Regions from separate parts of the Paenibacillus allorhizosphaerae genome, predicted to be linked through region 2. Evidence: riboswitches for the same ligand, from Rfam matches in the RefSeq annotation. Region 2 holds a riboswitch; each other region holds the start of a gene.
What was found. Region 2 has a riboswitch for cyclic di-AMP ahead of ACFQI7_RS06430 (CAP domain-containing protein). Riboswitches for the same ligand answer to the same signal wherever they lie in the genome.
Positions count from the first base shown of each region.

Region 1: it holds a riboswitch for cyclic di-AMP, as region 2 does, so the genes downstream of both, ACFQI7_RS26280 (stalk domain-containing protein) here and ACFQI7_RS06430 (CAP domain-containing protein) in region 2, are expected to answer to the same signal.
Region 3: it holds a riboswitch for cyclic di-AMP, as region 2 does, so the genes downstream of both, ACFQI7_RS20065 (TrkH family potassium uptake protein) here and ACFQI7_RS06430 (CAP domain-containing protein) in region 2, are expected to answer to the same signal.

Region 1 is NZ_JBHSRV010000008.1:318,296-325,603, forward strand. Features, by position in the region: gene purB (adenylosuccinate lyase) at 1-704, opposite strand, end outside; gene purK (5-(carboxyamino)imidazole ribonucleotide synthase) at 738-1,931, opposite strand; gene purE (5-(carboxyamino)imidazole ribonucleotide mutase) at 1,928-2,413, opposite strand; purine riboswitch at 2,626-2,727, opposite strand; gene ACFQI7_RS26275 (DUF6483 family protein) at 2,872-3,564, opposite strand; cyclic di-AMP (ydaO/yuaA leader) riboswitch at 3,724-3,894, shown strand; gene ACFQI7_RS26280 (stalk domain-containing protein) at 3,898-4,770, shown strand; gene ACFQI7_RS26285 (polysaccharide deacetylase family protein) at 4,923-5,627, shown strand; gene ACFQI7_RS26290 (hypothetical protein) at 5,817-5,900, opposite strand; gene ACFQI7_RS26295 (AAA family ATPase) at 5,995-6,756, shown strand; gene ACFQI7_RS26300 (hypothetical protein) at 6,801-6,998, opposite strand; rRNA gene rrf (5S ribosomal RNA) at 7,192-7,308, opposite strand.
Region 2 is NZ_JBHSRV010000001.1:1,445,035-1,452,342, reverse strand. Features, by position in the region: gene ACFQI7_RS06445 (methionine ABC transporter ATP-binding protein) at 1-202, shown strand, start outside; gene ACFQI7_RS06440 (methionine ABC transporter permease) at 183-851, shown strand; gene ACFQI7_RS06435 (MetQ/NlpA family ABC transporter substrate-binding protein) at 904-1,743, shown strand; gene ACFQI7_RS06430 (CAP domain-containing protein) at 1,936-2,562, opposite strand; cyclic di-AMP (ydaO/yuaA leader) riboswitch at 2,569-2,707, opposite strand; gene ACFQI7_RS06425 (sugar phosphate isomerase/epimerase family protein) at 2,970-3,737, shown strand; gene ACFQI7_RS06420 (hypothetical protein) at 3,797-4,258, opposite strand; gene ACFQI7_RS06415 (glycerophosphodiester phosphodiesterase) at 4,327-5,145, opposite strand; gene ACFQI7_RS06410 (glycoside hydrolase family 26 protein) at 5,238-6,797, opposite strand; gene ACFQI7_RS06405 (metal-dependent hydrolase) at 6,984-7,308, shown strand, end outside.
Region 3 is NZ_JBHSRV010000005.1:224,265-231,572, forward strand. Features, by position in the region: gene trxA (thioredoxin) at 113-430, shown strand; gene uvrC (excinuclease ABC subunit UvrC) at 694-2,838, shown strand; gene ACFQI7_RS20060 (CPBP family intramembrane glutamic endopeptidase) at 2,867-4,489, opposite strand; cyclic di-AMP (ydaO/yuaA leader) riboswitch at 4,719-4,862, shown strand; gene ACFQI7_RS20065 (TrkH family potassium uptake protein) at 4,969-6,321, shown strand; gene ACFQI7_RS20070 (potassium channel family protein) at 6,337-6,999, shown strand; gene ACFQI7_RS20075 (cation:proton antiporter) at 7,103-7,308, shown strand, end outside.

The DNA of each region.
Region 1 (7,308 bases), on a different contig from region 2:
TTGTCGAGCGAGGTTGCGATCAAGGCGAGCGTTGCCATATACTCGGCGTGGCGGTCGCGCTGCAGCGTCTGGGTCGAGATCGGTGCAGGCTTCGTGCCGAGCTTGCCGCACACATACTCTTCCACGAACGGATCGATATTGGCATACGTGCCGACGGCGCCGGAAATTTTGCCGAACTGCACGCCGTCCGCCGCGAAGCGGAAACGCTCCAGATTGCGCTTCATTTCTTCATACCACAGCGCCATCTTCAAGCCGAACGTCGTCGGTTCCGCATGCACGCCGTGCGTCCGTCCCATCATCGGCGTATCTTTATACGCGATCGCTTTGTTCCGGACGATTTCGATAAAGTTGAGCAAATCGCGCTCCAATATTTCGTTCGCTTGCTTCAGCAAGTACCCGAGCGCCGTATCGACGACGTCCGTCGATGTCAAGCCGTAATGTACCCACTTTCGTTCCGGACCTACCGTTTCCGAGACGGCACGGGTGAAGGCGATCACATCGTGACGGGTCTCCTGCTCGATTTCGTAAATGCGGTCAATGTTGAATCCAGCGTTCTTCCGTAATTCCACTACGTCTTCCTTCGGAATGACGCCAAGCTCCGCCCAAGCTTCGCAGGACAATATTTCCACTTCGAGCCAAGCCTTGAATTTATTTTCTTCCGTCCAAATGCGTCCCATTTCGGGTCTTGTGTAACGATCAATCATGGTTTCCCCATCCTCCGTTATTTTCCGTTAAAGTCATTCGTGTTTAGCGTCCCATATAGTAGAAGCCTCTATCCAACGAAGCGCCTGCTCCGGCGAATTCGACAGCAGATTGACATGCCCCATCTTGCGGCCTTTCTTCGCCTCCTGCTTGCCGTACAGATGCACCTTCGCCGTAACGCCTGGCACCTGTTCCGACTCGGGCCGAACGATCCAGTCCAACAGCGGCTGCACATGCTCGCCGAGCACATTGACCATCACGACCGGCGTCAGCAACCCGGGATCGCCGAGCGGCAAATTGCAAATCGCGCGCACATGTTGCTCGAACTGCGAAGTGCGGCACGCTTCCATCGTGTAGTGGCCGGAATTATGCGGCCGCGGTGCAAGCTCGTTGACATATAACTCGCCGTCCGCCGTAAGGAACATCTCCACCGCAATGAGACCGATCACATCCAGCGCCTTCGCAATGCGCAGCGCCATCGTCTCCGCTTCGCGAAGCACTTCGTCCGCGGCACGTGCAGGGACGATCGATAAGTGCAAAATATTGTTTACGTGCACATTTTCCGCAACAGGAAAAGCTTTCGCCTCCCCTTGCGGGCTGCGCGCCGCAATGACCGATATTTCCTTGGCGAAGCGGATGAACTGCTCCAGCACAAGCTCCGTTCCCGCCTTGCTGAGCTCCGCGTATGCCGCTTCGATTTCTTCCTGCGACCGGATGACCCATTGTCCTTTGCCGTCGTAGCCGCCGGTCGCCGTCTTCAGCACGCAGGGCGTGCCGAAACGCTGCACCGCTTGACGCAGCTCTTCCACGCTGCCAATCTCCGCATACGGCGCAACCTTGACGCCCGCGGCTTCGATCGCCCGCTTCTCGCGCAGCCGGTGCTGCGTCGTGTAGAGCAGGCGGCTTCCTTGCGGCACATAAGATTCTGCCATCAGCAGTGACGTCACGCCTGCGTCCACATTCTCGAATTCGTATGTGATGACATCCGCCTGCTCCGCCAGCTGACGCGCGGCTGCTACGTCATGATATGCCGCGACGATTTGCCGGTCCGCCACTTGGCCGCAAGGCGCATCCGGCGTCGGATCGAGCGTGACGAAGCGGTAGCCCATGGCCCGTCCGGCCAGTGCCAGCATTCGACCGAGCTGTCCTCCGCCAAGCACGCCGATCGTTGCGCCCGGAGCAATCACTTTGCCGGGGTCGTACGCCTTGCCTTCTGCCGCCGCTGTCATTCGAGCACGCTCTTTTCCATCACGGTTTGCGCAATCCGCTCGCGGCGCGCCGCAACTTTCCGCTGAAGCTCTTCGTCAAAAGCACCGAGCAGCTGCGCAGCGAGCAGACCTGCGTTCGTTGCACCGGCATGCCCGATCGCTACCGTCGCAACCGGAATGCCGCCAGGCATCTGTACGATCGAGAGCAAGGAATCGAGTCCGTTCAAGGTAGACGTTTTCACCGGCACGCCGATCACCGGCAGCACCGTCTTGGAGGCGACCATCCCCGGCAAATGCGCCGCGCCTCCGGCGCCCGCGATGATAACCTTTAACCCCCGTTCCACCGCTGAAGCCGCATATTCGAACATTAAATCCGGGGTACGGTGCGCGGAAACGACTTTCTTCTCATACGGAACGCCTAATTCCTCGAGCACGTCACAGGCGTGCTTCATCGTTTCCCAGTCGGACTGACTTCCCATGATGACGCCAACAAGTACGGACACTGGCTGAACCTCCGATATTATAGATTAAATTAGCAACATACACTGCAATGCACATAGCGCTTTTGATCGGTGAAGATCCATTCGTGTTTAAGTTAAGCTTCTGATGTATAAAAAAACGTCCGGCTGATAGGGCGCATACCGATGCGTTCTATCCACTGGACGACAAATAGCCCGAAGCGCAAGCTAAGGCCGGGCACAAACATGCCGACCTTCCTTATCGTTCGTTCACTCGTAGTCCAAAAATTTATGGTTTTTGGGTAGAAACTTTCGGGCCATATTCCCGACTTTATACGAGATTATTCGACTTTATTCTCCAAAAATTCGTTTGTTCCATCTTGTTATTACCCTCTCAGTTTAACAGCCTTTAACAGCGCATGTCAACTATAAAAGACGAACATTAAATAAATTCAAACAAAAAATAGTTCGCATTTATTGAATGATCTTCAGCGATATGCCGTTTAAGTTTGCGAATTCGCTTTCATTTTTATCAAATCCTGCAATGTGCTATGGATTTCGGCCGAACTCAATCCGCCTGCCGATATTTTCCCTTCATCTAATTGAAGCCATTGCTCGCACATTCGAATCCCTTCATCGATCGCCTTAAGTCTCCGCTCCCATTGTCCGGATTTCTCCAGCTCGTCCAACCATTGAAACAACACGTCTTCCGCATCGGCCAGCTTGCCCGCCTCATTGCAATAAGGAATCAGCTTTTCCAATAGCTCGGCGCTTTTGGGAGCACGCCCGGCCATGTCCAGCGCATGGTTCAAACGCTCGTCGAATTCATTCTTCAGCTCGGACCGGGCATCCAGTTCCATCGCCGTCAGCAGCATTTCAACGCATTTGAGTGCCGTCTGCCGGGCCGCGGTCTCGTTACCCGCCTCTTTCCATACGGACGCTTCCGCATGAAGCAGATCGCCCGCCGCCAGCACTTTCCCTTGATCAATCCCGCCGTCCTGAGAAAACATGGCGAGCAAATCTTTCACCGACAGCGCTCCGATCAGCTTCGAATTCATACCGAGCAGTTGTTTCATCGCTTGATTCAACAGCGCCATCGCCTCTTCAAATTGCGCGTTTCTTCTGGCCGCGGCCACTTTATATACCGCAACGGCTGCCTTCTCAATCAGTCCCAAAATATAGTCTCGTCTATACATTGTGCTTCTCCTCCCCTGCCCTGACGGTCATAAACTTCTACTCTTGCACGAATTTATTTTCATTGTACCCCATTTCTGCCCGGGAGGAAAAAGGGGGCTTCCATTAATCGGAAATGACTGGATAATTTTATGCATTGAACCGGTACGTACGCTATGGTAAATTACTAAAAGCCGAATCGCGCATTTTTTTGCCGTGCGCGTACGGGGGATGAAACACATGGGGTGAATGCATTTCGGCATCGTCACGATTTAAGGCGACGGCTGCAATACTAGGGAGCATCCTCTTCCCGAACCCGACAACTAACCTCGGAGGCATTCATAGGAGGGAAATGAATGCAATTGAATATTAAGGGCATGTTCCTCGCATGTTTGTTCGCCTTGCCTGCCGTTTTGCCGGTATGCCAAAAAGCGGAAGCGGCCGAGCCTCAACGCTTGGCGGAAGACGTGAAGGTGCAAGTCAACGACAGTCTGGTCCATTTTCCGGACGCACAGCCTTTCCTGGATGAGAATCATAAGTTGCGGGTGCCTGCCCGCGTCGTCGCAGACAAGCTTGGAGTTCAAGTACAATGGGAACCGGCGGGCTCGCAAATAAAAGTCACTTTGGCGAATGGAAAAAAGAGCATTTCGCTTACGACGGGCGATAACCATATTTCGGTCGACGGCAAATCAACCGAAATCGCAACACCAGCAGAACTGATCGACGGGAAAGTCTATGTTCCTTTCCGGCTGCTCTCCGATACGTTCGGGTATAACAGCCAGTGGGACAACTCGAACCGTATCGCCATTTTGGGTACGGACGGTAAATATTATGCTCCGGCATGGTACAAGCCAAAAGAACAGCCAGCCGCCGTTTCGACATTGAGCAGCAGTGCGATCCCTTCGTACAGCAAACTCATCGAAGCGAAAGCAACGGCGTATACGGCTTCTCCGAGCGAGAATGGCGGCAACGGCCCAGTCGATTATATGGGAAATCCATTGCAGCTCGGAACGATCGCCGTCGACCCGAACGTGATCCCGCTCGGCACGAAAGTATATATCGAGGGCTATAATTACGACGGCTTGCCGTCCGGTGGCTTGTACGCTACGGCCAGTGATATCGGCGGTGCCATTAAAGGCAATAAAATTGATATTTTCTTGCCCGAAAGCCGCTCAAAAGCAAGGATGTTCGGCGTACAGCAAGTTAAAATTTACGTATTAGGTTCCTAACTACATCTCTACAGCAGTCTGGACTCATCCAATGGCAAAAACAGTCGTCCTCTTTAGGGCGGCTGTTTTTTTTTGCATGCCGCCGCTTCCGAATACTTTTCATCCGTTGGCCCACCCTAACTAAGGTACTTTAGATGCCGAGGTGAAGCCCGTTGACGAAAACAAAAACCGTAGTAACGCTCCTGCTCATTGTTTCGCTGATGATTCCGATTACGACTACCGCGGCGCCTCCGCTCGGCAGCGAGGTTGTATGGAACGTGCAGACGGACCAGAAGCTTATCGCCTTAACGTTTGATGATGGTCCTAATCCGGTATATACCCCGCAAATACTGGATTTACTTCATCAGTATCAGGCTAAGGCGACTTTTTTCGTGCTCGGCAAACGCGTGAAAATGTATCCGGCCATTGCGATCCGTGAAGTAAATGAAGGCCATGAGATTGCCAATCATACGTTTGACCATCATTTTCTGAAAAACTACCCTCCCGAACGAATCGTCGAGGAAATTCGGCAAACCCAGGAAGTCATCTTCGATATTACCGAGCAAATGCCGAGCGTCTTTCGGCCCCCAGGCGGATTTTACAACGATGCGCTGCTCCAATCCATGAAGGAGGACAAGCTGACGGTCGTCATGTGGTCCTGGTATCAGGATACGAAAGACTGGAAGAAGCCTGGCGCCGACAAAATCGTTCAAACGGTGCTAAACAATGTTCACAACGGTGACATCATTTTGTTCCACGATCTTGAAGGAGATTGTAGCCAAACCGTAGAGGCGCTCAAACGCATCCTGCCGGAGCTTCAGCAGCGCGGCTACCGCTTTCTTACCGTATCTGATCTCATCGCTAAGACGCGAAAATGAGCATTTTCAGCGCTCTTGCCCCGGCGGCAAGAGCTTATTCCATAAACCCGACCTCATTGCAAAGCTCTACCAATATATAAACGCAGTACAACTGTTGGCGGTTGCACCAATGAATGCTTGATAGTGCGCCTTCGATCTCTTTTTTTGCTTTATTAATGCTACGATGCTCAACTGCCTGTAAGATTTCCTTCATTTTTTGTATTTTGCATAAAATAAACCGTTTTCCGGATCGCGCTCTGGCCATAGCAGTCCTTCTTCTTCCCAATGCCGGATTGCCGAAGAAGCGCAGCCATGTTTTCGTTATACACGGGAATGGCTCCGGCTGCGAAATTCAACTATAATATCTTCATAATAAGGAGGTATTGCCGTGGTTCTTGCTGAAAAAGACCCTTTCATCCGAAGCTTCGCTCTGCTGCGGGAAAAGGTCCCGTCGTTTGCGCAATATCCGTTCAATCTCCCAGCACTGGGAGAACTGCACAATCTTACGCTTCATCCGAAAGTCACTTATATCGTGGGTGAGAACGGCATGGGGAAATCTACGCTGTTGGAAGCGCTGGCCGTTGCCTGGGGCTTCAATCCGGAAGGCGGAACCATGAATTTCAACTTCTCCACGCAGGAGTCGCACTCTACGCTGCATCAATATATTCGGATCGTGCGCGGTATTAATAAGCCGCGTGACGGTTTCTTTTTCCGAGCCGAAACGTACTATAACCTTGCCACCAATATTGATCAAATGGATCGGGAGCCTGGATCGGGAGGGAAGATCATCGATTCTTACGGAGGCAAGTCGCTGCATGAGCAGTCGCATGGAGAATCGTTCTTTTCCGCATTTATGCATCGATTCGGCGGCAACGGACTTTACATCCTGGATGAGCCGGAAGCGGCGCTCTCACCTTTCAAACAACTGTCTATGCTCTCCCGTATCCATACCTTGGTGAATAAAAACTCGCAATTCATTATTTCGACCCATTCTCCCATATTGATGGCTTATCCTGATTCCGCTTTATATCAGCTTACCGCCGATGGCATTCAACACACCCGGTTAGATGAAACGGACCATTATATCATTACGAAGCAATTTCTGAACAATCGGGAGCGGATGCTGAGGGAGCTTTTTCTTGATGAATAAAAAAAGAGCAGAATTGTTCCGCTCTTTCTCTCCCGTAATGATGTTTAGATGGGCTGGCCGTTCTTTTTATTATCGAAACGGCGATCCCGGTTATCGATCGCGCCCGGATTCGGCGAAACCGGCGGATCAATTTGTACAGGCATACTTGTCGTACGTGTCTTGTGCAGATCCGTCGCTCCGCTAGCATGCGTACCCAGCTGGCCAAGCTCCTCATTCGGACTGTTCTTTTGGGTTTCATTCATAACAGGCTTCACCTCCGTGGATGAGTTACGCCTTAGTTTACGGCTTTCGAACAACTTTCATTCAGGTGCCTCTTTTATCTCCAAGTATCGGATTTCGACGAATAACGTTTGGGAGCCAATGATTGCTGCTGACACAGCCAAATGCAACATAAAAAGAGCCCCATCGGATTTCTCCAATGAGGCTCTTCTTGTTGCTTGGCGACGTTCTACTCTCCCAGGACCCTGCGGTCCAAGTACCATCGACGCTGGAAGGCTTAACGTTCGTGTTCGGGATGGGTACGCGTGGTTCCCTTCCGCCATCATCACCAAA
Region 2 (7,308 bases):
GGCGCTGTACGAGACGATGCGGGACACGAACGTTCCTTTCGTCATATTGCAAGGAACTGTCTCCCGGCTGAAAAATACACCGTACGGACAGCTTGTATTGGAGCTGCACGGCGCGCAAAGGGACACGGAACAAGCAATCGAAAGGCTGCGTAGCCGCGGCCTCGATGTGGAGGTGATTCGACATGGATCTGACCGCGCTTAAGGAGCTGGATTGGGCGGAGATCGGACAAGCCAGCTATGATACGCTGACGATGCTGGGGGTGTCCACGTTATTTACCGTGCTGATCGGGCTGCCGCTCGGGGTAATCTTGTTTGTGACGGCCCGCGGACAGCTGCTGCAGCAGCCGGTAGTGTATTCGGTGTTATCCGTGATCGTTAACGTGCTGCGGTCCGTACCGTTCATCATTTTAATGATCCTGGTCATTCCGTTCACGAAGCTGCTGGTCGGCACCTCCATCGGCGTTCCGGGTACGATTCCACCGCTCGTTATTGCGGCCGCGCCTTTCTTTGCCAGACTGGTGGAGACGTCGCTGCGCGAAGTGGACCGCGGCGTCATTGAGGCTGCGCAATCGATGGGGGCGACGTATTGGCAAATCATATGGCGCGTGCTGCTGCCTGAAGCGCGTCCGGGACTGATTGCGGGAATTACGATTACGGCGGTCACGCTGGTTTCGTACACGGCGATGTCCGGAGCGATCGGCGGCGGAGGGCTCGGGGATTTAGCGATCCGCTACGGCTACTTACGCTTCCAAATGACCGTTACGATTGTGACCGTACTCATTTTGCTTGTGTTAGTTCAAATCCTGCAATCGCTAGGCGACCGGATCGTCCGGAGATATCAGCGGAAGTAAGGATTTTCATATATAAATAATATTATGTTACAACGATAGGGAGGAACCAACCGTGAAAAAAATCGCAATGACCGCATTATCGATCGTTCTAGCCTTTTCGCTTTCCGCTTGCGGCAAGAAAGAAGCTGCTGCTCCCGGGAATGCTGCCGGTGGCGCGCCTGCCGCGGCGAAAGAAGTGACCTTGAAAGTCGGCGCTTCCAGCGTACCGCATGCCGAAATCCTGAAGTCGATCAAACCAGCGCTGAAGGAGCAAGGCGTTAACCTAGAAATCAAGGAATTTACCGATTACGTTCAACCGAATGTGCAGCTGTTCGAGAAGCAGCTGGATGCCAACTATTTTCAACACGCACCGTATTTGGACCAGTTCAATCAGGATAAAAGCATGAATCTTGTGAAGGTGGCCGGCGTTCATCTTGAGCCGTTCGGCGCTTACTCGCAAAAAATCAAAAAGGCCGATGAGCTGAAAGACGGGGCAACCGTCGCCATTCCGAACGATCCTTCCAACGGCGGCCGCGCTTTGGCGCTGATGGAAAAAAACAATCTGATCAAGCTCAAAGACGGCGTTGGCGTCAAAGGCACGGTGAAAGACATCGTCGAGAACAAGAAAAATTTGAAATTCAAAGAGCTGGAAGCGGCGATGCTGCCGCGTGCACTGTCGGAAGTAGACATGGCGCTAATCAATACGAACTATGCTTTGGAAGCGAAGCTTTCCCCGACGAAGGATGCGATCTTTATCGAAGATAAAAACTCGCCTTATGTTAACATATTGGTCGCTCGTCCGGACAATAAAGATTCGGAAGCAATGAAGAAGCTTGTGAAGGCATTAACTTCGCCGGAAGTGAAGAAGTTTATTGAGGACAAATACCAAGGTGCGATCGTACCGGCATTTTAATCGCATATCATAAAATAAGGGACCATTCGCATGATGCGAATGGTCCCTTATTTGCGAGACGATGGAACAAGACTATGCCGTAATGGCCATCAACCGGGTTCCAGCGTACGTATCGGCGGTATCGCCGGATGGGAAGGAATAATAATGAATTGCGGTATGAATCAGAGGGCATATATTTCCGGGGAAATGGTATTAATTGCGGATAAATTCTTGCACCCATTCTCCGTTATAGTAGGCAACGCCGATTTTGGTATAGTTTGCGTTCAAGATGTTTTGCCGGTGACCCGGGCTGTTCATCCACGCATTCATAACTTCCTGCGGAGTACGTTGTCCTTTTGCAATATTTTCCCCTGCATACGTATATTTGATTCCGTACGCGTTCATCATGTCGAACGGGGAACCGTAGGTCGGCGACGTATGATCGAAGTAGCCGTTGTTGTACATATCTTTGGCTTTATCCAAAGCCATTGCCGTCAGAGGTCCGTCGCTCGTGAGCGGCTTCAGTCCCGCTTTGGCGCGCTCCTGATTTACCAGCGTCACGACTTGATTTGCATAGGAGGAAGACGACGTCGTCGGGGTCGAAACATTCGATCCCGATTGCGGTACGTTCAGCACCATGCCCGGCCAGATGATGTTCGGATTGGCAACCTGCGGATTGGCCGCGATCAGGGCGTTCAAGCTGACTCCTTGCTTTTGGGAAATTAACCACATCGTATCGTTTCCGCTAACGGTATACGAAGCGGCGGACACGGCTCCTGCACCCAGAATCGGTCCAAGCGCAAGCACGCCGGTCATGACGATTTTTTTAATACGGTTCAACGAAAATCCTCTCCTTCTTATGGCCTGCGAGGTTAGCTGACGGATTCGGGTCAAAGAGCAATCACCCGGCCACCTGGCAGTGGCTTCACCCCAGAAGATGAGGGTCCCCCGCGCTTCCATAAGGAAGCCTCGGCCTTCCATAAATTTAACCCCAAGAAAGTTGTCCTTGAGGTCTTCCCATTGTAGCACGGGAGCAGCCGGCATTCATTCGATAAAGTTTTCCAGTAACCCCATTTATACGATGCAAGTGAAGTTTTGCCGCCGCTGGGAAGTTCTTTTTCTAACAAGAAGGAGTTTAAGATAAAACGTTTCAATTTTCATTTCGTTTTCATATGAAAACGTGTGCATTCTTCCAAAAGTTATGTTAGTATCATACTGTATTTACTTTATCCAATGGGGTGATGGGGATGAGATTGGCGGCACAGCTTTATACGCTTCGGGATTATCTGAAAACGCCGGAAGATATTGCAACGACATTGAAAAAGGTAAAACAAATCGGTTACAATGCGGTTCAGGTTTCGGGCGTCGGTCCGATCGATAACCAAGCATTGAAAGAATTGGCCGATCAGGAAGGCTTGACGATCTGCGCGACCCATATCGGGTACGGTGATTTGACGGACAAACTGGATGAGGTCATCGCCAAGCATAAATTATGGGGCTGTCAGTACGTAGGACTGGGCGGTCTGCCGGGCGAATACCGGAAAAGCGCGGAAGGATATTCCGATTTCGCGAAGATCGCGTCGGATATCGGCCGCAAGCTGAAGGCGGAAGGACTTACGTTTATTTATCATAATCACAGCTTTGAATTTGCCAAATTCGGCGACAGAACCGGGATGGATATTTTGTTCGAGGAAACCGATCCGGCCGCGGTTGATTTCGAACTGGACGTATACTGGGTGCAAGCCGGCGGTGCCGACCCGGCGGAATGGATCCGTAAGGTGAATGGGCGCATGAAGGTGGTCCATCTGAAAGATATGGCGGTAACGGGCGACCGCGAGCAGCGCTTTGCCGAAGTCGGGGAAGGCAATATGAACTTCGCCCGCATCCTGGACGCTTGCCGCGAAATCGGAGTAGAGTGGGGAGCCGTCGAGCAGGATCAAACGTACGGCCGCGATCCGTTTGAAAGCTTGGCCATTTCGTTTAACAATTTGCGCCGCATGGGCGTGGAAGCGTAAACGCACGCAAAGAAAAAGAGATTCCCGCTTGTAAAGCGAACGGAATCTCTTTTTTTCGTCTATCGGACATATCGGGTTCGGTGCGCATAGATCCAATTTTTTTTCATATCGCGAACGAGGCCGCTCTCCTTTGCAAGCACTCGTTCCGCATATAGATCGAAGGTGGCGAAAGTGTGCGGCTCCGGTTCGACTAGCCGTATTTTACCTTGCGATTCGTATTCAAGCAGCTGCCCATGATTGGAAGCGAGCCGATGCGTTATATGCATAAGCAAAAAATCTTCCCATGTCGTCGCATCCGCCTCGCGCCAAAACCGCCATCCGCTTGCTTCCTCTTCAATGTGAATGCCGTGAATCCGCATCATATATTCCGGCAGGAACCAATGTCCTTCCGGAACGTGCCGGCACTCGGCATTCCATTCCTCGGCAAGCTGACGCAGCTCTTCTGCCATATTCAATTGCTTCGTACCCAAAAATATTGTGGACATCGTCTGAGTAATCCCCGCTTCCGTTGAACCGTTCATCGCATCGCAAATCCATGATCGATCGAGCTGTCAGCCTGACCGATCGCGTAATGAGGAGGCCGCGGTCATTACCGCTCTTTCGGAATCGTTTTCAATAACCGGACTAACCGCTCGGGTTCGTTCGTAATAACACTGTCCACCCCGAGAGAAACCATTCTCTGCATCGACTTCTTTTCGTTGACCGTCCAAGCATAAACTTTTTTATGGTGTTCACGCGCGTCGCGCATGAATTGTTCGTCAATGAGCGGATAAGCGGCGCTAATTACTTCATAATCACTCGACGCGTATAAGCTCTCAGTTACGTCGGATTTTTCGCCGATAATGCGTCCGGTCTTAATGCCTGGCCGCAGCTTCTTCACCTTTCGCAGCAATTCCGGATCGAATGAAGTAATGGTACAATCATTATCGAAATCGTGCTTTTGCAGCAGGGCGACCGTTTTTTCCGCAAGCTGTTTCTGATGGCCGTTATTTTTCAGTTCGATGTTAAGTCTGACGCGGCCTTTGGACGTTTGAATGGCTTCATCCAGCGTAGGTACGCGCTCGTCTTCGAACTGCTTGCCGAACCATGCGCCTGCGCTCGCTTTCCGTAGCTCGCCCGAATCGATTTCCCATACCGGCTTATCGATGCCCGCCGTCCTGCGCGCCGTATTGTCGTGCATCAGAATGACAACGCCGTCGGCGGTTTCCTGAACGTCAATTTCGGCGTAGCCGGCTCCGTCGCGGATCGCTTTGCGAATCGAGCTTAACGTATTCTCGGGAGCGGCTGCGGAGCTGCCTCGATGGGCGGTAACGATGTTTTTATTTTCTGCAAGCGTCTTCGGCGCAGAACCGGTAGAGGCTATATTGGCAGCGACTAAGAGGGTGAATACCATCAGAACTTTTTGCATGGGGCGCGTCTCCTGCTCGTGGTGTGTGGTGTGTTTACTATGAATATATCATACTATCATTTGAATTAGTGATAGATTGTTTTTCCGAAAAATCAAGGCGCGCCGCTGTTGATTTTATCAGGCGATTCCGTTCGGGCAATGGCCGTACCGGGGGAGGCGGCAATCGGCTCCATCTGTTTGTTGAAAGCTACGATGCGCCATGGCTTCGATGCGTCCGCCGCCGGGATATCGACATCGATTTCCCACGGCATTTCATAGCTGATGCCAAGCCTTCGGTCGCCTTGATACAGCGCTACCGCGAACGGCGTGCTTACATCTTTCATCCGGGCGTACATCATCACTTTCTGTTTGCCTGCGGGCAGCTGCGAACCGGAAAGCGGCACATATTGGTGCGGAGCGGCGTTCACGCCTTGCTCCACATAGTCCAAAAACATGTCGCTGCGGGTGATCCGCTTGTACATGCCGTCCATCAGCGCGCTTTCTCCGAGATCGTATACATACTCCATATTCGAGCGAAGCGCCTGCGCGCGGCCGAAGTTAAAATACGTCATCGCCTTGACCATCGGGAACATCCGCGGCAGGAAAGCGTACATGTAGCCTAGCTGTCCTTCTCCCCAGACATGATATGATTGATTCGTTTTCAGTACCGTGTGCGCCACGGCGCCTTCGGCAATCATTATCGGCTTGTGGCTGTAATTGGCGTACAGCGGAGCGAAATATTCGATGACGGTATGCTCCAAATCTTCCTCGCCGCCGGTAAGCGGAGTGGCATAGAGGGAAAAGCCGACCCAGTCGACATACGCATCGCCCGGATAATATTCATCAATGTTATTCGCGGGCACGAAATTCGGGGACCAGACCATCGCTACATTCGGCGCTTCCTCAGCCATAATGCTGTGAATGAGACGAAACTTTTCGACATACTTTTGCGGATCGCCATACCAAGGCACCCAGTTGCCGTTCATCTCCGAAGCATAGCGAAGGAAAATCGGAATGCCCGAAGCTTTGGCCTCGCGGGCGAAGGTGCGCACATATTCGTCGTCCTTCACGTCGTCCAGTCCGTACCGGGGTTCCCAGCCGATTTGGAGCGCTCCGCCGAGCGCCTTCACTCTGTCCGCCGTCCGTTTCGGGAAATATGTGCTCGTATCGGTCTGGAATTTGCGCCAGCCGACATAGGCTAAGTACATGGCATGTTTCTTCTCGTAGACGCCTTCGATTTTGGAAAAATCGTAGCCGACTCGCCTGTCTGCGCCGAGCATGCCCAAATAAACGCCCGACGCAGGCTCATGCTTGGCGAGCTTTTGCGGTGCGCTGCGGGGCGTTCGCACGTACAGAGCCGCTTCCGCAAGCGGCGGCACTGCAGCGGCAAGAGCACTCTTGCCATTAGCGGCGGTTTGCGATTGAAGGCTGTTCGCGTAAGCGGTCGCGCGGGCACGGTATTCATGCGCCGCATCGGGCTGGCCATTTTGATCGGCTGCATCGGCTTGACCGCTCCACCAAGCGTCGGGGCCTGGCTCTCGGGGCGCGACTGCGGGAACGGCCGCTTCGCCGCCGGTTTCCGCGCGAAACGAGGGACATGCCGCGAACGCGGCAGTAACAGCGACGAGCAATCCGTAGGTGAGTGGGATCAATAGTTTTCGTTTGTTTCTCATGGAAGGGATCATCGCTCCAAAGGGGAAAATGATTACGCTTACATCATACGGATATGCACGCTTAAAGTTTCAAATGAATATAAAAGATTCTTGGGCCTTAAGACAGTAGCGATGCGATCATATGTTTGGTATAATATGCGTGCGCTTTTCGATTGTCTGCACCTATGAAACCGGAGGACCAAAACGATGCTTCAAAAAACGCATAGCTTTGCAGGACTGCTCGCCGCCGAAGGCGTGGTGCTGTACATGCAAGACTCGCCATTCTCATGGGAATCCGCGGCGGCCCTGCTGATCGGCTGCTTGGCCGGTCCGCTCGCCGACATTGATAAACAGGGCTCGACCATGGCCAAAATTTTTTTCCCGCTGTCGGCTATCTTACGTTTGGCAAAGGTTCGCCACCGGACGATGACACACTCCATTCTGTTTCTTTTGGCGCTCGGGTTGATGTTTTCATCTCTTCCGCCGCTATTGTATTGGAGCTTCCTGCTTGCTTATGCGTCACACCCGCTGA
Region 3 (7,308 bases), on a different contig from region 2:
AGGACGGGAAAAGTGACAATTGTGCAAACTTTGGCGCGGTTGAAAAAGGACCTCATTGTGGTATACTTTACATGTTGACTCTTATTATTCGTCAAAAAAGGAGATATGAATCATGGCTATCGTAAACGTAACTGACCAATCCTTCACGAATGAAGTGGAAGGCTCCGGTACGGTTCTTGTAGATTTCTGGGCACCTTGGTGCGGTCCTTGCAAAATGATCGCTCCGGTGCTGGAAGAGCTTGATAAAGAAGTAGGCGACAATTTGAAAATCGCGAAAGTGAACGTGGACGACAATCCGGAGTCCGCTTCCCGTTTCGGCGTAATGAGCATTCCGACGCTGATCGTGTTCAAAGACGGCCAGCCGGTGGACAAAGTGGTGGGCTTCCAGTCCAAAGACGCGCTCAAAAACGTAATCGGCCGCCATCAGTAATGTGGCGTGGCAACTGCCAACGTTACGTTGCAACGGTTGCAAAATGTTGACAACCGGCAATGCTAATCGTACATTGCAAGAGTTGCAAATTTGTTGACAACCGGCAACGTCGTTCCTTCGTTGCAACGGTTGCAAATTTGTTTGACAACCGGCAACATTGTTCCTCCGTTGCAACGGCTGCAAATGGCAGATGAGAAAAAGCTCTTTTTCTGGTATTCTGGAAAAAGAGCTTTTTTGTCGCGGAAGGGGAGGGGAGAAGCCGCATGTCTATTTTCGAAGGGGATAACGAACGGAAGAAACGGCTGGAAGCGATCAAGACGAAGCTGTCGCTTGTGCCGGAGCAGCCCGGCTGCTATTTGATGAAAAACCGCGAGGGAACCATCATTTATGTCGGTAAAGCCAAAGTGCTGCGCAACCGGCTCCGGTCTTATTTTACCGGAAGCCATACGGCCAAGACGCAGCATCTCGTTAGCGAGATCGTCGACTTTGAATATATCGTTACAGCCAGCAACGTCGAGGCGCTTATTTTGGAATGCAATTTGATCAAAAAGCATCATCCGCGCTATAACGTGCTGCTGAAAGACGACAAGTCGTTCCCGTACATTAAAATTACGAATGAAACGCACCCCCGGTTGGAAGTGACCCGCAGGGTGTTTAAAGATAAGGCGAAATATTTCGGTCCTTACCCGAACGCTTTCGCCGCGCAGCAAACGAAGAAGCTGCTCGACCGGCTGTACCCGCTCCGAAAATGCAAGACGCTGCCGGACCGCGTATGCTTGTACTATCATTTGGGCCAATGCGTCGCTCCTTGCGAGTATGAAGTGGAGCGGGAGACGTACGATAAAATGGTGCAGGAGATCAGCCGGTTTCTGAACGGCGGACACGATGAGATCAAGCAGGACCTGACGCGTAAAATGCAAGAGGCCGCGGAAGAACTGAACTTCGAGCGCGCCAAAGAGTTCCGCGATCAGATTGTCCATATCGACGCCGTGATGGAGAAGCAAAAAATCAATACGTCGGACATCGTCGATCGCGACGTTTTCGGCTTTGCCGTGGAAAAAGGGTGGATGTGCGTGCAAATATTGTACATGCGCCAAGGCAAGCTGATCGAACGCAAAGCAACGATGTTCCCGTATTACGGCGAGGCGTACGAAGATTTCCTGACGTTCGTCACGCAATATTATAGCGATAACCCGGCACTGCCGAAAGAAATCTTCATGCCTGCGGGCGAACAGGACACGGCTGCGACCACTGCTGATTTCACGGGAGATCAAGCGAGCGGCTTGGGGGAGATCGCGGCGGGTGAGGGCAAGGTAGAACGCATGGATGCGGCGGATGATGGACGCAAGGCAGGCAGCGGGACGGATATTGCCGCGGAGCAGAACACGGTGAGCGATACGTTGGAAATGCAAGCGGACATTTTGTCGGAAGCGGTAGCAGAAGACGATGCCGGCAAGCCGTCCGAGGCGAAAGCGGATGTCAAAGAAGCGCTAGAGAGCTGGCTGAAGGTGAAAGTGCATTTCCCGCGACGAGGTTTGAAAAAAAATATGGTAGGGATGGCCTGCGACAATGCGCGGGTGGCGTTGGAGGAGAAATTCCGCCTCATTGAGCGGGATGAGGAACGGACGATCAACGCCGTAGAAAACTTGGGCGAATGGCTCGGGATCGGCACCGTTCATCGGATCGAGGCGTTCGATAACTCCAACATTCAAGGCTCGTCCCCGGTCTCGGCCATGGTCGTATTTACGGACGGCAAGCCGGACCGGAAGGAATACCGCAAATACAAGATTCGTACCGTAAAAGGGCCGGACGACTATGAGACGATGCGCGAGGTTGTACGCCGAAGGTACGAGCGCGTCTTGAAGGAAGGGCTGCCGATGCCCGATCTTGTCGTCATCGACGGAGGCCGGGGACAAATTTCCGCAGCGGTCGACGTGCTGGAGAACGAGCTTGGCCTGTATATTCCCGTTTGCGGCTTGGTGAAAGACGCGAAGCATAAGACGGCGCAGCTGATGATCGGAGATCCGGCGGAAGTCGTGCCGATTCGGCGGGACAGCCAGGAATTTTATTTGCTGCAGCGCATTCAGGAAGAGGTTCACCGCTTCGCCATCACGTTTCATCGGGAGACGCGCGGCAAATCAATGACAATTTCCTTGCTCGATTCCATTCCGGGCATCGGAGAGAAACGCCGCAAGGCGCTGCTTAAGCATTTCGGCTCGCTGAAAAAAATAAAAGAGGCTGCAGTCGAAGACTTTAAGCCTCTTGGCATCGGAGAAAAGCTGGCTTCGCAAATATTGCAGGCTTTAACGTCTCCGAATCCGGATCAGCCGGAAGGTGCAGCGGATCAAACGGAAAACGATACGGTTTCGGACGGAGAAGCCGTGGAAACGTTAGAGGCAGACGTGTAATACGTCTGCCTTTTTGTCGTGCATTTGGTTACCGCGGCACCGGCCGGTAACGGCCGCCTGAATAAGTGCGGTGCAGCCAAGATAGCAGCCAGCCGATGAGCGCCGGAACGGCCAAGTAAACTATGCCGGTCAGCACCTGCAGCGGCTCGCCCATGTACATGAGCGACAGCCCCATCAAAATGCTGTCCATGGCGGCATGGGCGAAAATAACGGTGAGGAAGCCGTAGCGGAGGAAAGCCCATCCGAATATTAAGCCGATCACGGTTACTTCCACGAGCCGGGTATATACCGGATATATCGGATATTGCGTATGACTTGCGGCCCAGATGACGCTCGGCAGCAGTACCGCCAGAAACCGGTTGCGTGTCAGTTTCAGGAACAGCGCGATGCCGAACAGCCTGTAAACCGCTTCTTCCGAGATCGCCGCGGCCCACGCCATCAGCGGGAATAAGGCGGGATATACCATGTTGTACACGGAATCGGCCGGGTCGCTGACAGCCCATACATCGAATGCTTCCCCGGCGGTAAAAAGCATCACCTGCTGCAATCCGAGCAGAAATAAACAAAGCATATAGCCGCGAATCATGGCCGTTCGCACATGATCTCCGAATATTTGATCCTTCCATACGGGCCATGCGCTCCATCCATGGTCCAGCCACATATGCCGGCCCGCGGAAAGCGTGAAATACGTCGATAACCCCATCAAGAACACGAATATGTTGACAAACCACAAGTAGAATATGGCGCCCGCTTCCGTCGGTCCGCTGCCGTGGGTTGTCCGGAATGCAGGCATCATGTTGAAATTGTTGACGATGTACACGGCGAGAAAGAGAAGAGTTAATATAAGGCCTTTGGAAAATCCGATTTCTTTGCGGTAGCGAATGACGATCCAAATCGCCACTATCGTCATCATGAGCGATACGAGCATGCTGATGCGGGTCATGAGCGCAGACTTGTCGTCTTGGGCATTTTTCCATTCGCCGTACGAGCCGGGAATCGAAAAGGCGGGACGAAATGCTGTCGTCTGGCCGCTTTCGACCTTCATCACGAGTGCCAGCTTTGCATCCCCGATGGATTCCGATTTGCTCTTGAACATAAATGAACCGTTAGCGGAACTGTCTTGTTCCACCACAAAAGCCGCCGGGTTATAGCCCATCTCGGCTATCGTTTGTTCCAGCAGCTTGGTCAAGTTCGTCTCGGACGGGCTCACGCTGTTGGTTTTCGCCGCCGCGGGCTTGTTCCGCTCAAAGCCGATCACGGCTAGCGTGTTGTAGTTTACCGCAATAAAATAGTTCATGCCGGACGCGCGATCGTTAATTTCGACTTCATAGTAGTCGAGCGGGAAGCGTTTGCCGTATTTTTTTAAGTAATCGTCGTACAAATGCTCTTTCTGCAAATAACCGCTCCGCGTCGTGTACGATTGATACAGCGTGCTTGTCTCGACGTCGCTCGAAAGCCGGAACCGGCTTTCCGCAAACTTCAATGCGGCGTCGGCTGCCTGCTGCTTCGTCACGGACGGCTTGTCAATGTTATTCTCGTCGAGCCGGTCGGCGCCCTCCATGAAAGGGGATATGAATATAACGCCCAAGTACATGATCAAACCGAGGACAGCGAGCAGCAGCAGCGAGGGTTCGGACCGTTTTCTCTGCATGGGGGGCTCCTTCTCCATTTTTATTGAATTATTTCATTATATTCATTAAACGTAGCATACATGCGCCGCGGAATTCCAATGAATTCGCGAGTGTGACGAGGATAATCGAAGCAAAGCGAAGCGCCGTATCTAATGGAGCGCTTACATTTCGTTAATATTCCTTTAATCCTGTACATTTCACTCATTTACGACTTTGTACTTCTCGCTAAACACGATTATAATTCATATCAATTGAATAAAGCCGAATTTCTTAACGAAAACGGGGGAACCATGAGTTTAGGGGTGAATTCAGCGAAGCCGCTTCAGGCCGCTGATAGGGTGACTGTACATCCGAATCCGTCAGCTAACCTCGTAGGCTTACGTTGCAATTGGCGAGGTGTGCACGCCGATGCCGTTGCAACTTTTACAGGAACCTGAAAAGACGACATTGGGTTTCCAGTGTCTTTTTTATTGCCCGAAAATCAGAGTCGAGGTGCAACATGAACGCTCCGGCAAAAAAATTTGAGCTGACGCCCCCGCAAATCCTAGTCATCGGTTTTGCGGCGATCATCCTGACGGGGGCGGTGCTGCTGTCGCTCCCCATCGCATCGGCAAGCGGAACGCCGCTGCGTTTTCTGGATGCGCTCTTCACGGCGACGTCGGCGACTTGTGTGACCGGTCTGGTGGTTGTGGATACAGGAACGTTTTTCTCCAAGTTCGGGCAGGTCGTCATTATTTTATTGATCCAAGTAGGCGGTCTTGGATTCATGACCATGTCGACGCTGTTCGCTTTCATGCTGAAGAAACGAATTTCGCTCAAGGAACGGCTCATCTTGCAGGAAGCGATGAACCAGGGAAGCATGGAAGGCATCGTCCGGTTAATCCGGAAAGTCATCCGCTATTCATTGACCATTGAATTTATCGCCGCCGTCGTCTTCTCGATTCGATGGTCGATCGATCTTGGTCCCGCCAAGGGTATCTACTTCGGCATATTTCACGCCATTTCTTTTTTCAACAACGCCGGGTTTGACTTATTCGGCTCTGTTACCGGCCCTTTCAGCAGCCTGACGTATTACGCCGATGATTTTATCGTTAACTTCGTAGCGATGGCATTGATCGTGTTGGGCGGCATCGGTTTTGTCGTCATCTCGGATTTGCTGGAGTTCAAGCGGAACAAACGGCTTTCGCTCCATTCCAAAGTTGTGCTGAGCGCAACGGGCATTTTGATTCTCGTCGGGGCTATAGTCATCTTCGTCTTTGAATTTTCCAACACGAAGACGGTCGGCTCGCTCAACTGGTACGGAAAGCTGCTCGCATCGTTTACGCAATCGGTTTCTCCGCGTACGGCGGGGGTCAACACGGTTGACCTCGCCAGCTTGCGGCAGGCGACGCAGTTCTTCATCATTATCCTGATGTTCATCGGCGCTTCGCCGGGTTCTACCGGGGGCGGAATCAAGACAACGACCTTCTCGGTGCTGATCGGCGCGATGATCGCGATGATCCGCGGCAAGGAAGACATCGTATTTTTCCATTATCGCTTTGGCAAAGACCGCATCTTGAAGGCGATTACGCTTACGATGATCGCGCTGTTCCTCGTCATTACGGTAACGATGCTGTTGTCGACGACGGAGGATCATTCGTTTCTGGTCATCTTGTTTGAGGTCACTTCCGCTTTCGGCACCGTCGGTTTGTCGCTCGGGCTGACGCCGGACTTAAGCGATTTCGGCAGAGTATTGATTGCCCTAACGATGTTTGCCGGTCGTCTTGGTCCGCTGACGCTTGCTTATGCGCTCGGTCCGAAGGTGGAGAAAGAATTATACAGGTATCCCGAAGGAAAAATTACGATTGGATAGGGGAAAAGAGAAATTATGAAACGTGGTCAGTACGCGGTCATCGGATTAGGAAGATTCGGCTCGAGTTTGGCGAAGGAGCTCGTCGATCTGGGGTATGAGGTGCTTGGCATCGATCGGGACGAAGAATCCGTTGATGAGATGAGCGATCAGCTCACGCATGCGGTCGTGGCCGATGCCACCGATGAAGAGGTAATCCGCTCACTCGGCATCCGCAATTTCGATTGCGCCGTTGTCGCCATCGGCGACGATATGCAGGCTAGCATTTTGACGGCCATCTTGCTGAAAGATATCGGCGTCAAAACGGTTGTGGCGAAGGCGCTATCGGAGCTGCACGGCAAAGTGCTGACGAAGGTGGGGGTTGACCGCGTGATTTATCCGGAGCGGGATATGGGGATTCGCGTAGCGCATCAGTTGGTATCGCCCAACCTGCTTGATTATATCGAGCTTTCGAACGAATATTCCATCGCTGAGATATCCGTTCCGAAGCGGCTGTCCGGCCGGTCGCTCGAAGATTTGAATCCGAGGGCGCGGTACGGCTGCAGCGTTGTAGCCATTAATAAGAAGAGCGGGGTTATAATTGCTCCGACCGCCAGTGATATTGTGGAAGAAAAAGATGTGATGGTCATTATCGGGACGAATGATCAAATCGAATCGTTCGAGCATGAAGTGAACCGTTAGTCTGTAATGATAAACGGGCTATTCAAAAGCGATCCCAGATGACTGATTCCTCGGGTTACTAACTAACTATTCGACGGATGCTTCTTAATTGGAGGACTAGCTCATGGAAAACGGAGCGCAACTGGATCATGTTCTGTTTTTGATCGTTATTATACTTACGATGGGCATGTTATTCGGGAAAGTGGCGGGCTGGCTGAAATTGCCGGACGTCGCTCTTTTTTTGGTCGCGGGCATGCTGATCGGCCCGGGCTTTCATCTGGTAAGCGAGTCCAGCGCTTCTTTTACGAACCAGTTCATACTTACCGTCGG